Regions from separate parts of the Burkholderia sp. AU30198 genome, predicted to be linked through region 2. Evidence: predicted binding sites of a transcription regulator. Region 2 holds the regulator's gene; the other holds the start of a gene.
What was found. The regulator FliA, encoded in region 2, starts transcription of late flagellar genes. The targets are predictions, from matches to a motif close to CTAAAGTTTNNNNNNNNNNNGCCGNTA.

Region 1: fliS (flagellar export chaperone FliS) is a predicted target of FliA. The motif match lies at 5,378-5,404, and genes of this name have one in related genera.

The regions. Positions count from the first base shown of each region.
Region 1 is NZ_JAIZSA010000027.1:24,090-31,594, forward strand. Features, by position in the region: gene fliI (flagellar protein export ATPase FliI) at 1-1,274, opposite strand, end outside; gene fliH (flagellar assembly protein FliH) at 1,268-1,951, opposite strand; gene fliG (flagellar motor switch protein FliG) at 1,944-2,939, opposite strand; gene fliF (flagellar basal-body MS-ring/collar protein FliF) at 2,929-4,692, opposite strand; gene fliE (flagellar hook-basal body complex protein FliE) at 4,942-5,286, shown strand; gene fliS (flagellar export chaperone FliS) at 5,479-5,913, shown strand; gene LGN19_RS36420 (flagellar protein FliT) at 5,910-6,242, shown strand; gene LGN19_RS36425 (flagellar hook-length control protein FliK) at 6,373-7,505, shown strand, end outside.
Region 2 is NZ_JAIZSA010000014.1:47,990-55,494, forward strand. Features, by position in the region: gene ahcY (adenosylhomocysteinase) at 1-1,131, opposite strand, end outside; S-adenosyl-L-homocysteine riboswitch at 1,164-1,279, opposite strand; gene LGN19_RS26950 (RNA polymerase sigma factor FliA) at 1,388-2,122, opposite strand; gene LGN19_RS26955 (MinD/ParA family protein) at 2,145-2,963, opposite strand; gene flhF (flagellar biosynthesis protein FlhF) at 2,956-4,746, opposite strand; gene flhA (flagellar biosynthesis protein FlhA) at 4,743-6,842, opposite strand; gene flhB (flagellar biosynthesis protein FlhB) at 6,943-7,505, opposite strand, start outside.

The DNA of each region.
Region 1 (7,505 bases), on a different contig from region 2:
ATTGCCGGATAGTGGCCGGCCTCGGCGAGCGCGCGCGACAGCACGACGTGGCCGTCGAGGATCGCGCGTGCCGAATCGGCGATCGGGTCCTGCTGGTCGTCGCCTTCGGTCAGCACCGTGTAGAACGCGGTGATCGAGCCGCCGCCTTCCGGCCCGTTGCCGGTGCGCTCGACGAGCGCGGGCAGCTTCGCGAACACCGACGGCGGGTAGCCCTTCGTCGCGGGCGGCTCGCCGATCGCCAGTGCGATCTCGCGCTGCGCCATCGCGTAGCGCGTCAGCGAATCCATCAGCAGCAGCACGTGCTTGCCCTGATCGCGGAAATACTCGGCGAGCGACGTCGCGTAGGCCGCGCCCTGCATCCGCAGCAGCGGCGACACGTCGGCCGGCGCCGCGACGACGACCGAGCGCGCGAGCCCGTCCTCGCCGAGGATCTGTTCGATGAATTCCTTCACTTCGCGGCCGCGTTCGCCGATCAGCCCGATCACGATCACTTCCGCGCTGGTGTAGCGCGCCATCGTTCCGAGCAGCACCGACTTGCCGACGCCGGAGCCCGCGAACAGGCCCATCCGCTGCCCGCGGCCGACCGTGAGCAGCGCGTTGATCGCGCGCACGCCGACGTCGAGCACGTGATGGATCGGTTCGCGCTCGAGCGGGTTGATCGACGGCGCCGACAGCGGCGCGTCGACCTTCGATCCGAGCGGGCCGAGGCCGTCGAGCGGGCGGCCCGACGCGTCGACGACGCGCCCGAGCATCTCCCAGCCGACCGGCAGGCGCTTCGCACCCGCAAGCGGATCGGCGACGGGCGCGCTTTCGCGCGGCCACACGCGTGCGCCGGGCAGGACGCCCGCGACGTCGGTGGTCGGCATCAGGAACAGGCGATCGCCGGCGAAGCCGACGACTTCGGCTTCCGCATGCGGCAGCGTACTGCCGGGCGGCAGTTCGATCGTGCATTCGGCGCCGACCGACAGGCGCAGCCCGATCGCCTCGAGCACGAGGCCGGCCGCGCGCGTCAGGCGCCCGCACGGCCGCAACGGCAGCGCGCGGTGGCTGCGCGCGGCGAGCCCGTTCAGGTGGGTGCGCCAGTGCGCGAGATGCGGGTTGTGCGGCGCGCGCGGCGTGGCGCCGGACGCGTCGGCCGCCGTGGCGGCGCCGTGCGGGGCGGTGTCATGTGTGGCGTCGTGCGCGGTGTCCGGGCCGAACGACGCAAGCGCGAGTTCGCGTTCGAGCGGCGTCATGCCGTCGTGCAGGATCGATTCGGGCGTGGGCGTCACCATGCGCTCACCTTGCCGATCGCGGCGGCGACGCGCTGCCAGCGCGTGGGCAGCGTCGCGTCGACCTCGCCGGTCGCGGCGTGCGCGCGGCAGCCGCCGCGCTCGATCGACGCGTCGGTGTGCACGTTCCAGCCGAGCGTATCGAGATCGTCCTGCAGATAGGCTTCGACGACGGGCAGGTCGGCCGGATTCACCGCGAGATGCGGCGCGCCGGACAGCGCGGGTTCGGCCGCGAGCACGTCGCGCACGGCCGCGACGAGCGCGGCCGGGTCGTGCTTCACGTGCTGGCGCACGACCTGCTGCGCGATGTCGAGCGCGAGCTGCGCGAGGTCGGCGGCCAGATCGTGTTCGACGGTCAACACGGCCTCGCGGAACGACGCGGCGAGTGCCGCGAGCTGCGCGGCCTGTTCACGCGCGTCGGCCTGGCCGGCTTCGAAACCTTGTTCACGGCCCTGGTCGAAACCGGCCTGGTAGCCGAGCGCCTGGCCTTCGACGTGGCCGGCCGCATGGCCTTCGGCGTGCGCGGCGTCGCGCACGCGCTGCAGTTCCTCGGCGAGCGCGGCGGCAGCCGCGGCCGCGTCGTCGGGCGGCGGCGGGGGCGGCGGCGGGTCGAACGACGCCATCTCCCACCGCTGGTAGGCGGTGAGGGTGCCCGCGCGATCGCTCGCCGAATCAGACATACGCGTCTTCCGCCTTGCCGCCGATCGCGATCGCGCCGCTCTCGGCCAGGTTGCGCACGATCTGCAGGATGCGGCGCTGCTGCGTCTCGACGTCGGACACGCGTACCGGGCCGCGCGCGTCGAGATCCTCGGCGAGCAGTTCGGCCGCGCGCTGCGACATGTTCGCGAGGAATTTCTGGCGCAGTGCCGGCGGCGCGCCCTTCAGCGCGATGATCAGCGTTTCCGACTCGACTTCCTTGAGCACCATCTGGATCGCGCGATCCTCGAGGTCGAGCAGGTTCTCGAACACGAACATCTGGTCGATGATCTTCTGCGCGAGTTCGGCATCGTACTGGCGCACGCTTTCGAGCACGCCTTCCTCATGCACGCTCGTCATGAAGTTCAGGATCTCGGCCGCGGTGCGGATGCCGCCCATCGGGCTGCGCTTCAGGTTGTCGCTGCCGGACAGCAGGCCCGTCAGCACGTCGTCGAGTTCACGCAGCGCGGCCGGCTGGATGCCGTCGAGCGTCGCGATCCGCAGGATCACGTCGTTACGCAGCCGCTCCGTGAAGCACGACGCGATTTCCGACGCCTGGTCGCGGTCGAGGTGCACGAGGATCGTCGCGATGATCTGCGGATGCTCGTTCTTGATCAGTTCGGCCACGGCGCCCGAATCCATCCACTTCAGGCCCTCGATGCCGCTCGTGTCGCTGCCCTGCAGGATGCGGTCGATCAGCACGCCGGCCTTGTCCTCGCCGAGCGCCTTGGTCAGCACCGAGCGGATGTACTCGCTCGAATCGAGCGACAGCGCGGTGTGCTGCTCCGCTTCCTTCGCGAATTCGTGCAGCACGTCCTCGACCTGCTCGCGCGTGACGTTCTTCAGCGCGGCCATCGCGGCGCCGATCTTCTGGACCTCGCGCGGCGCGAGGAACTTGAATACCTGCGCGGCCTCTTCCTCGCCGATCGACATCAGCAGGAGCGCGCTCTTGGTCAAGCCTTCAGCGTTCATCGGACACCCAGTTCTTCACGACGGTGGCGACGATCTTCGGATCCTGGCGGGCGATCGTGCGCGCGTAGTCGAGGTTGCGTTCGTAACGGTTCTTTTCGCTCTCGAACCCGAGCAGCAGCGCGTCGGATTCCTCGGCCTTCTCCAGTGCCGGCAGGCCGTCGAGCGCGACCGGATCGTCCGGCGCGGCGAGCGCCGGCGCGACCGGCTCGGGCGGCGGGAACGCGCGGCGCATCGCCGGGCGCACGAACATGAAGTAGAGCGCCGCCGCGGCCGCCGCGATGCCGAGCCATTTCGCGGCTTCCTTCGCCATCTCGATCATGTCTGGCTGGCGCCACCACGGCAGGTCGGCGTACGGGTCGCTGACGGTCGAGAACGCGCTGTTCACGACGTTCACCGAGTCGCCGCGCTTCTCGTCGTAGCCCATCGCGTCCTTCACGAGCTGTTCGACCTGCGCGAGCTTCGCGGGCGGCAGCGGCTGCATCGTCACGTGGCCCTTCGCGTCGGCGACCGGCTGGTAGTTGACGACGACCGCGACCGACAGCCGCTTCACGCTGCCCATCGGCTGTTCGAGGTGGCGGATCGTCTTGTCGACCTCGTAGTTGGTCGTCTGGTCCTTGCGGTCGCTCACGGGCGTCGTCTGCGGCGCGTTCGGGCCGTTGCCGGCGACGATCGGCGCGGATGCCGGCTGCGGCGGCGTGTTCGACAGCGCGCCCGGCACGCCCGACGCGCCGCCCTGCGCGAGTTCGGTCGCGCTGCTGGTCTGCTGGCTGCGGATCGCGGCCTGCTGCGGCACGCCGTTCGGGCCGTAGCTTTCCGACGTCTGCTCGATCTTCGAGAAATCGAGGTCCGCGCTGACCTGCGAACGCGCGTTGCCCGCGCCGAAGATCGGCGCGAGGATCGCGTCGATGCGCTTCTGCGTGTTGTGCTCGACCTGTTGCACGTACTTGAGCTGACTGGCGTCGAGGCCGGATGCCGACGCGGTCTGGGTCAGCAGGTTGCCGTCCTGGTCGACGACCGTCACGTTCTTCGCGGGCATGTCGGGCACGCCGGACGACACCATCCGCGTGATTGCCTGGACCTGGCCCTCGTCGAGCACGCGGCCCGGGTAGAGGTCGACGAATACCGACGCGCTCGGCGCTTCCTTGTCGCGCACGAACACCGACGGCTTCGGGATCGCGAGATGCACGCGCGCGCCGCGCACGGCGTTGATCGATTCGATGGTGCGCTGCAGCTCGCCTTCGAGCGCGCGCTGGTAGTTGATCTGTTCGGCGAACTGGCTGATGCCGAATTTCTGGTTGTCCATCAGCTCGAAGCCGACCGAGCCGCCCTTCGGCAGCCCCATCGCGGCGAGCTTCAGGCGCGTTTCATGCACCTGGTTCGACGGCACGAGGATCGCGCCGCCGGCATCGGCGAACTTGTAGGGAACGTTTGCCTGCTGGAGCGCAGCAATGATCGCGCCGCCATCGCGATCCGACAGGTTGCTGTACAGCACGCGGTAGTCGGGCGCGCGGCTCCACAGCACGAGCGCGGTGATCACGGCGATCGCGAACGCGACGGCGATCAGGAACGGCAGCTTCGGGTTGCCCTTCATCCGCGAGATGCCGGGAATGCGTTCCGCGAAGCCGCCAAGCCCGAAGTCCGCGCCTGCGCCACCCGCGCCCGGCAACGCGGCGGCCGCGGCGGCGCCGGGCGCCGGGCTGGCGAGGCCCGCGCGGGCGTCTGGGTTGATCAGCGAGTTGGCCTGCGAATCCATGCGTCGAGTTTCTCCGGAGCGGGACGACTGAGCTCGCTCGGACGAGCGGGCGGACAATGACACGATGCGATTATCGTGATCCGGGCCGGACTCCGATCGACCGAAAAGAGCGGGGTTTCCCCCGTACTTTCTCGGCTTTGACGCGCGGCGCGCTGCTATCCTTTTTCGCGATCCGGCATGGTGCGCGTGGTGCGGCGCCGGCGGACACGCCCGGTGGTCCGGGACTCTTCTCTCAGTTTTGGGGACAGCATGACTGCGAACGTCAGCGGAATCGGTTCGGTGTTGCAACAGATGCAGTCGATGGCCGCGCAAGCGTCCGGCGGCGTCGCGAGCCCGACGGCGGCGCTGGCCGGCTCGGGCGCGGCGACGGCCGGCACGTTCGCGAGCGCGATGAAGGCGTCGCTCGACAAGATCAGCGGCGACCAGCAGCACGCGCTCGGCGAGGCGCAGGCGTTCGAGGTCGGCGCGCCGAACGTGTCGCTGAACGACGTGATGGTCGACATGCAGAAAGCGAACATCGGCTTCCAGTTCGGGCTCCAGGTCCGCAACAAGCTCGTGAGCGCTTACAACGACATCATGCAGATGTCGGTGTGATGGGCCGGCCATCCGGGGACGGCCATCCGGGGCGGCCATCCGGTGAGCCCGCCCGGGCTGGCCCTGCCGCCGCCGGGCAGGCCCCGCTTGCCTAAAGCTTTCCCGATCCCTTCCGATAACTCCGGTGAAGGCCGCGTCGTGCGATGCACGATGTCGGTTCCCGTATAGCCAAGGCATAACAAGGAGAAGCGCATGTTTTCCCCAGGGCACGCTGGAGCCAGTGCATACGCGCGTGTCGGCGTCGAGACAGGGGTGATGGGCGCCTCCCCGCACCGGTTGACCGCGATGCTGTACCAGGGCGCGCGGCAGGCGGTGGCGCTCGCGCGCATGCATCTGCAGCAGGGCAATGTGCCCGCGCGCGGCGAGGCGATCGGCAAGGCGATCCGGATCGTCGAGAGCGGGCTGAAGGCGTCGCTGAACCGCGACGCGGGTGGCGAGATCGCGGAGCGGCTGGACGCGCTGTATGCGTATATCTGCGGGCGTTTGCTGGAAGCGAACGCGCAGGCGAGCGACGCGATGCTGGTCGAGGTCGACGGGCTGCTCGCGACGCTCGAGGAAGCATGGACGGGGATCGCCCCGGAAGTCGCGCGGATGGCCGCGCAACAGGCAGTGGAAGCATCAAGATGAATCGCAAGGCCGAATACTTCGAACGTTACGAGGCGCTCGCCGCCGTGTCGGGCCGGATGCTGTGCGCTGCGCGCAGCGCCGACTGGAGCGCGTTGCCGGGGTTGCAGGCCGAATTCATGCAGTTGGTCGACGGGCTCAAGGAAGCCGATCCGGGTGTCGTGCTCGACGAATCGGATCTCGGCCGCAAGCTCGACCTGATCCGCCGCATCCTGGCCGACGACGCCGCGATCCGCGATCTCGCGAGCCCGGACGTCGCGCGGCTGTCCGCGCTGTTCGAGGCGCGGCGCTCGACCAAGGTATTGACCGATCTCTACCGCGCGCGCGGGTAGGGCCCGTTTCCGGGGAAACGGGCGCGGGGGCGCACGAGCCCGTTGCGGCAGACGCGCAGTTCCCGCGGGCGGCACCGATGTGCCGCTCCCGGATTCGCAACGAAGTGGCTGAGGTGAGCAGGCTCCGATCATGACCGGTATCGACTCCGTTGCGGCCGCGCTGCTGGCGAGCCGCCTCGACAGCCTGCTGACCGGCACCGTGTCGGCACCCGCCGGCGGCGGCGCGACCTCGCAGGTCGGCACGCCGGGCACCGGCGCGTCGTCCTCGCCTGCGGCCGGCAGCCCGCCCGCCGCGCCACCCGCTTCCACCCAGACCGCACTGTCCGAGGTCGGGCGCGTGCTCGACGCGATCTCGCGCGCGGGCGGCGACTCGACGCCGGCCATCGCCGGCCGCGCGCCGTTGCTGGCCGACCCCACCGTGCTGCTGACCGACACGGCGGTGCCGGCCCGCGCGCCGGCCTTGTCCGATCCGGCTGCGTCTTCCTCGCCGGCTTCCGCTGCGGCGGTGCACGAAGCAGCCGCGGCCCTGCCGGTCGCGGCGCTGCGTGCAGCGCTCGCGCAGGCCGTGAGCGAAAGCGGCCTTTTCTACGAATCCCATCTGGCGCAGTGGCTGGCGGGCCAGCGTCCGCTCGCGGCGCTGATGCGCGAGCCGCAGGCACGCCTCGCGGCCGCACTCGCGCCGGCCGACCCGGATGCCGCGCAGCACGGCGCGACCGATGTGCTCGACGAGCTGCTCGCGCAGCGCCCGCCGTTGCCTGCCACCGCGCGGGCGACGGCGCAGCCGGGTATGCCGGCCCAGGGCGGTGCGCCGGCTCGCGATCCTGCGCAGGCCTTGCCGGCAGGCGTGCGACAGGGCGCGTCGCTGTCGCCCGAGATGGCCGATCTGCTCGGCGAGCGTCCCGATGCGCGCTGGACGCCCGCGCGCGCCGAACTGGCCACCGCATCGTCCGATTCGCAGGCACAGACGCAGACGCTTGCGCCCGTCCATCCGGCCGCCGTGCCGCTCGTCAGGCAGCAGCTCGACGCGCTCGCGACCGACCAGTTCCGCTGGACGGGCGACGCGTGGCCCGGCGCGCGGCTCGACTGGACGATCGAGCCCGACGATCCGGGCAGCCGCGCACCGCGCGGCGACGACGGCGCGGGCGACGGTATCGCCTGGCGCACGCGCCTGACGCTGACGTTGCCGTCGCTCGGCACGGTCGACGCTGAGCTGGTGCTGAACGGCACGCAACTGGTTGCGCGGCTGCGTGCGAACCAGACCGG
Region 2 (7,505 bases):
GATCACGCGCTTGCCGTCCGGGAAGATGATGTGGTCGACCTGCGGCTTGATGTTTTCCCACTGGTACTGGCGGGTCGACGCGACGTCGATTTCCGAGTCGAAGTGACCGATGTTGCAGACGATCGCGTTGTGGCGCATCGCCTTCATGTGATCGTGGCCGATCACGTGGAAGTTGCCGGTGGCCGTCACGAAGATGTCGGCCTTGTCGGCCGCGTATTCCATCGTCACGACGCGGTAGCCTTCCATCGCCGCCTGCAGCGCGCAGATCGGATCGATTTCGGTGACCCACACGGTCGCGCCGAGGCCGCGCAGCGATTGCGCGCAGCCCTTGCCCACGTCGCCGTAGCCCGCGACGACCGCGACCTTGCCCGCGATCATCACGTCGGTCGCGCGCTTGATGCCGTCGACCAGCGATTCACGGCAGCCATACAGGTTGTCGAACTTCGACTTCGTGACCGAATCGTTCACGTTGAACGCCGGGAACGGCAGGCGGCCGTCCTTTTCCATCTGGTACAGGCGGTGCACGCCGGTCGTGGTTTCTTCGGTCACGCCCTTGATGTGCGCGAGGCGCGTCGAGTACCAGGTCGGGTCCGCGTCGAGGTGCGTCGCGATCGACTTGTACAGCGCGACTTCTTCCTCGTTGGTCGGCTTCGCGATCACCGAACGGTCCTTCTCGGCCTTCGAGCCGAGGATCAGCAGCAGCGTGGCGTCGCCGCCGTCGTCCAGGATCATGTTCGCGAATTCGCCGTTCGGCCATTCGAAGATGCGGTGCGAGAACTCCCAGTATTCGTCGAGCGATTCGCCCTTGAACGCGAACACCGGCGTGCCGGCTTCGACGATCGCGGCCGCTGCGTGGTCCTGCGTCGAGAAGATGTTGCACGACGCCCAGCGGACGTCCGCGCCGAGCGCCTTCAGCGTCTCGATCAGCACGCCCGTCTGGATCGTCATGTGCAGCGAACCGGCAATGCGCGCGCCCTTCAGCGGCTGCTGCGCCTTGTATTCGTCGCGGATCTGCACGAGGCCCGGCATTTCGGTCTCGGCGATGTTCAGTTCCTTGCGGCCCCAGCCGGCCAGCGCCATGTCGGCGACGACGTAATCGTTGGAAGCTTTGGAATCGATAATGGCGTTCATCACGCCCTCCTTTCTAAAAAGTTTCTAGATTGGTGACGTGAGCGCCGTTCAGGAAGCGGAGCCGGCACGGTTTTGCCGCACGGCTGCTTGGTGAAGCCTTCCGAGCCTGGCGGACGCAGAATGGTCCGTCGCAACGCTCCTCGGAAAACGGAGGGGATTGTAGCAAATCGGCGCGCGGTATGCGCAAGCACGCACACACACGGCACTTACCCGGCACGAGCGCGCGGCGTCGGCGCGCGCGGCCGTCAGGAAAGGGTCAGGACTCCGCGCCGACCCAGGCCTGTTCGCGCAGCCGTGCGCGCAGGCGCGCGACGGCCTGGCTGTGCAGCTGGCACACGCGCGATTCGCTCACTTCGAGCACCGCGCCGATCTCGCGCAGATTCAGACCCCGTTCGTAGTACAGCGACATCAGCAGCTTCTCGCGCTCCGGCAGCCGTTCGATCGCCTCGACGAGCGCTTCGCGCAGGTGCTCGTCGAGCAGCGCCGACAGCGGATCGGCGTGATCGACGCGGTAGCGGTCGAGGAACGGCTCGTCGTCGGCCGCGCGGTCGAAATCCTCGTAATAGATCAGCTGGCTGCCGTGCAGGTCCTGCAGCATCCCCTGGTATTCGTCGAGCGGCATGTTCAGGTGCTGCGCGATCTCGGTCTCGCTCGCCGAGCGGCCGAGATGCTGCTCGACCTGGTGCACCGCGTGCTCGACCTCGCGCGACGTCTTGCGCAGGCTGCGCGGCAGCCAGTCGTTGCTGCGCAGCTCGTCGAGCATCGCGCCGCGGATGCGCTGGGTCGCGTAGGTCTCGAACTGCGCGCCCTGGTCTTCCTTGTAGCGGCCGGCCGCGTCCATCAGGCCGATCATGCCGGCCTGGATCAGGTCGTCGAGGTCGACGCTCGCCGGCATCTTCGCGACGAGCTGCAGCCCGAGGCGTCGCACGAGCGGCGCATATTGCGCGAGCACGTCGGCCTGGGACATCTTTCCTTGAGCGTTGTACATCATGGCTCTCTCCTTCCGGTGGCACTCACGCGGCGTGTGCCGCGCCCGCCTCATACGACGGCTTGCCGCCCGCGTGCACCGCGCGGCCCGCACCCGAACGCGGGCGCATCGGCCAGTACAGCAGGTCGGCGGCAATCTGCCGGTAGTCGCGCGCAGCGGCCGACGACGGGAACGCATCGACCGCGGCCCGCATCAGTTCGCGCGCATGCTCGACGAGCGGATCGGCGCTCACGCAGCCGGCATCGGCGATCGACACCGTCAGGTAGCGGCTTGCGACGCCCGCGAGGTTGTCGAACGCGACCTTCGCGTCCGCATGGCTGCCGACGTGATTGGTCAGCACGCGGAACTGCGCGAACGCATGCGCGAAATGCAGCCGTTTCATGCACGCGTACGCCTCGGTGATCGCCTGCGCGGCGACCCGCGTGACGACCAGCACGTCGTGCGCCTCGCGCGCGAGCGCCGAGAACGCGCCGTCGGCGCCGAGCTGCGCGTCGACGAGGACGATGTCGGCCGGGCCGTCGATGAAATCGCTCAGCTGCGCGTCGGTGTAGCCGGCGCGCGCAAGCCGCGCGGCAGCGCACAGGCCGAAGCCGGCCGCCACCCGCGTGCGCTCGCCGTCGCGCAGCCACGCGCCCGCCAGCGTCGCGCTGGCCGATTGCACGTCGGCGCGCTCGTCGACGACGAGCACATCCTTGCCGAGCGACGCGAGCGCCGCCGCCAGGTTCACGACGGCGGTCGTGCAGCCGACACCCGCCGGCCCGCCCGTCACCGCGACGATGCGCGATGCGCGCCCGGCCAGCAGGCGCCGCAGCCCTTCGGCCTGATCGATGATTCGTTTATCCAAATCGCACCTCGTGCAGCTCGGCGGTGGAACGTGCGGTCAATGCGGAAAGCAGCGTCGGCATGTCCTCGTCTTGCGGCACGAAGGGCGAGCCGTCGCGCGGTACGCAGAACGCGCTCTTCAGCAGGAAGCGGGTCGATGCGACGTACAGGTTCTCCGGCACCTTCTGGCCGGTCGACACGTAGTGGACCGGCAGCTTGTAGCGGATCACGGTGTCGAGCACGCCGCCGAGGTGGGTCGCCTCGTCGAGCTTCGTGAGGATGCAGCCGGCCAGGTCCGGATGTTCGCCCGCGCTGCGGTACGCCTGCACGACTTCGTTGAGCGTGTCGCCATGGCTCGTCGCGTTGAGCAGCAGCAGGCGCTGCACCGGCGCGTTCGCGCCGTGCAGCATCGCGATCTGGTCGGATACCGCGCGGTCGCGCTGGCTCATGCCGATCGTGTCGATCAGCACGATGTGCTTGTTGCGCAGCTCGGACAGCGCGAGCGCGAGGTCGCCGGCATCCTTCACCGCGTGCACCGGCACGCCGAGGATCTTGCCGAAGATGCGCAGCTGCTCGTGGCCGCCGATCCGGTAGCTGTCGGTGGTCAGCAGCGCGACCTTGCTCGCGCCGAAGCGCATCACGCAGCGCGCGGCCAGCTTCGCGGTGGTGGTGGTCTTGCCGACCCCCGTCGGCCCCATCAGCGCGAACACGCCGCCGCGCTCCATCAGCGCGTCCTCGCTGTCGAGCACCGGCAGGTTCGACGCCAGCACCGACTGCGCCCATTCGGCGGCCTGTTCGATGGTCTGAGCATCGTCGCCGGCCGGCAGGTTGTCGACCAGCATCCGCACGAGCTGCGCGGAGAAACCGGCCGCGAACAGGTGCTTCGTCAGCGCGCCATGCACGGCGCTGCGACGCTGGCGGTCGTGCCACATCAGGCTGTCGAACTGCTCTTCCATCATCCCGCGCAGTTCGCCGAGCTCCTGCATCACCGTATCGTTGACGATCCGCTCGATGCGCGACTTCACCGCATCGGCCACCACGGCGGCCGCGTCGGCGGACAGGCGCGTGCGCTCGGCCGCCTTCGCGGCATGCGCCGCGCTCGTGTTCGTGTCGGGCGCGCGGGTGGCGGCGGCCGGCATCCGGCGTTCGGCGTCGCGCACGATGTCGCGTGCCCAGTCGGGCGGCGTCGCGCTCGCGGCGGCCTGCGGGGCAGGCGCGCTCGCTTGCGGCGCGGCGGGCGTCGCCTGTGCACGCGCCATCAGCGCGTCGCGCTGCTGCGTCAGGCGCTTCGCGTGCTCGACCAGCCACGGTGCGGGTTCGGAAGCCGCAGCCGGCGCGCTGGAAACGGGGAAGACGGAAGACGGTGCGGCCGCAGCCGGGATGTCGCCCGGCGCAGTGCCGCCCAACGCGTCCGCATCGATCGCCGAAGCTTGTGCCGCTGCCGCATCGTCCGCGTCCGCGTCGGCGCTGGCGCCGAACACCGACGAGAACACGTCCGGCAGCCCGCCTTCGCCCGCTGCATACGGATTGACGGCCGGGCGGGCCAGCGCCGCGCCCGGGCGCGACACGATGCCCGGCACCGCGGCGGCCGGCACGGATTCCGCCGCGCGCGATGCCGCGATGCGCGGCCGCGCCGCGGCCGGCGGCGTCACCGCGGCCAGGTCCGAATCGGCTAGTGCAACGATTTCGACGCTGCCGTCATCGAGCGTGCGGTTCGACAGCACGACCGCGTCGGCGCCGAGTGCCTCGCGCACGAGACGAAGTGCGTCGCGGCTCGTTGCGCCGGTGAATTTGCGAATGTTCAAGCGGAACCCCCGATGACGTTAACGACTTTGATCGTGCGTGTGTCCGGCACTTCGGCATACGACAGCACTTTCAATTGCGGCAGGCTGCGGCGCAGGAAACGCGCGAGCATCGCGCGCAGCGCGTGCTGCACGAGCAGCACGGGCGGCAGCCCGAGATTCTGTTGACGCAGCATCGCCTGCTGCGTGCCGGTCAGAAGGTTGTGTGCGAGGCCGGGCTCGAGGCCCGGGTTCGCGCCGGTGGCGAGCGCCTGCGACAGCACGCGCTCCAGATTCGAGTCGAGGCCCATCACCTGCATTTCGCCGGCGCCCGGATACCACTGCTGCGTGATCGCGCGGCCGAGCGAGAGCCGCACCGCGGCCGTGATCTCGAACGCGTCGCCGCGGCCCGCGTTCTCGGACACGGCTTCGAGGATCGTGCGCATGTCGCGGATCGGTACGCCTTCCTCGAGCAGGTTCTGCAGCACCTTCTGCAGCGTCGTCAGCGAGATCGTCTTCGGCACGAGGTCCTCGACGAGCGACGGCGCATCCTTGCCGGTGCGCTCGACGAGCGCCTGCACTTCCTGGCGGCCGAGCAGCTCGGCCGCGTGCTGGACGACCAGATGGTTCAGGTGCGTCGCGACGACCGTGCTCGCGTCGACCACCGTGTAGCCGTACACCTGCGCCTGTTCGCGCATCGCGACGTCGATCCACACGGCCGGCAGCCCGAATGCGGGATCCTGCGTGACGGCGCCCGGCAGCGCGGCCGTCACCTGGCCGGGGTTGATCGCGAGCCACTGGCCCGGGAACACTTCGCCGACGCCGATCTCGACGCCCTTCAGCGCGATCCGGTATGCGTTCGGCCGCAGTTCGAGGTTGTCGCGGATATGGATCACCGGCGGCAGGAAGCCGATTTCCTGCGCGAATTTCTTGCGGATGCTCTTGATGCGCTTGAGCAGCTCACCGTCGCTGTTCTTGTCGACGAGCGGAATCAGCCGGTAGCCGACTTCCAGCCCGAGCGGATCGATCAGCTGCACGTCGTCCCAGGTTGCCTCGTGGCTGTCCGACGGCAGCACGGCGGGCGGCGCGATGTCGGTCACGTCGCCGGCTGCCTTGCGGGCCGCCGCGCGCTTGGTCTGCGTGCGGGCCAGCCAGATCGCGCCGCCGCCGAGTGCGAGGAACGCGAAGTGCGGCATGCCGGGGATCAGCCCCATCAGCACGATGATCGCGCCGGTGATGTTCAGCACGCGCGGGTTCGTGAACAGCTGGCCGGTGATCTGCGTGCCGATGTCCTCGTCGGTCGCGACGCGCGACACGATCACGCCGGCCGCGGTCGAGATCACGAGCGACGGGATCTGCGCGACGAGGCCGTCGCCGATCGTCAGCAGCGTGTAGTTCGTGCCGGCCGCGGCGAACGTCATGTCGTGCTGGACCATCCCGACGATCAGCCCGCCGATCACGTTGATCGCCATGATGATCAGGCCGGCGATCGCGTCGCCGCGCACGAACTTCGACGCGCCGTCCATCGACCCGTAGAACTCGGCTTCCTGCGACACGGCCTGGCGGCGCTTGCGCGCCTGCTCTTCGTTGATGAGGCCCGCGTTCAGGTCGGCGTCGATCGCCATCTGCTTGCCGGGCATCGCGTCGAGCGTGAAGCGCGCGGACACTTCGGCGATCCGCCCCGCGCCCTTCGTGATCACCATGAAGTTGATGATCATCAGGATCACGAACACGACGATGCCGACCGCGAAGTTGCCGCCGACGAGGAAATGGCCGAACGCCTCGATCACCTGGCCGGCCGCATCGGGGCCCGTGTGGCCTTCGAGCAGCACGACGCGCGTCGACGCGACGTTCAGCGACAGGCGCAACAGCGTGGAAAACAGCAGCACGCTCGGGAACGCCGCGAAGTCGAGCGGCTTCATCGTGTACATGCTGACGAGCAGCACCATCACGGACAGCGCGATGTTGAACGTGAACAGCAGATCCAGCAGCATCGGCGGCAGCGGCAGGATCATCATCCCCAAAATCATGCAGATGAGGATCGGGCCCGCGAGCGCGCGCAGGTTGGTCCCCGCGAGCAGGTTCGGGCGCTTCGCGAACAGGCTGGTCGGGGTGCTCATGCTGCCTCCCGCCGGGCCGCCCGCGACCCCGATTCAACTGCTGTCGGGAGATGGGGGGGCTGCGCCTCCCCAAGCGAACAAATGTGAGCGTGGGGGCGAATCATGCCGTACCCGCCTTACCGAGGCTGTCTTCCTGCTCCTCGCGCTCGTCGTCGGCGGACACCGACGCGCCTTTGTCGAGGTCGGCCGGCACATCCAGATCGACCGGCACCGCCGGGAACGCACCGCCTTCCGAACGGAAGCGCTTGAGCTGGTAGACCCACGCGAGCACTTCGGCGACGGCCGAGTACAGCGAGCCGGGAATCTCGCGCTCGAGTTCGACGTTGTGATACAGCGCACGCGCGAGCGGCGGCGCTTCGAGCAGCGGCACGTTGTGTTCGGCCGCGAGTTCGCGGATGCGCGCGGCGACGAGGTTCACGCCCTTCGCGACGACCTTCGGCGCGCGCATCTCGCCGTCCGTGTATTGCAGCGCGACGGCGAAGTGCGTCGGGTTCGTGACGACCACGTCGGCCTTCGGCACGGCCGCCATCATCCGGCGGCGCGCGATCGCGCGCTGCTGCTGGCGGATCCGCCCCTTCACGTGCGGATCGCCTTCGTTCTCGCGATGCTCGCGCTTCACTTCTTCCTTCGTCATGCGCAACTTCTTGTTGTACTGCCAGAGTT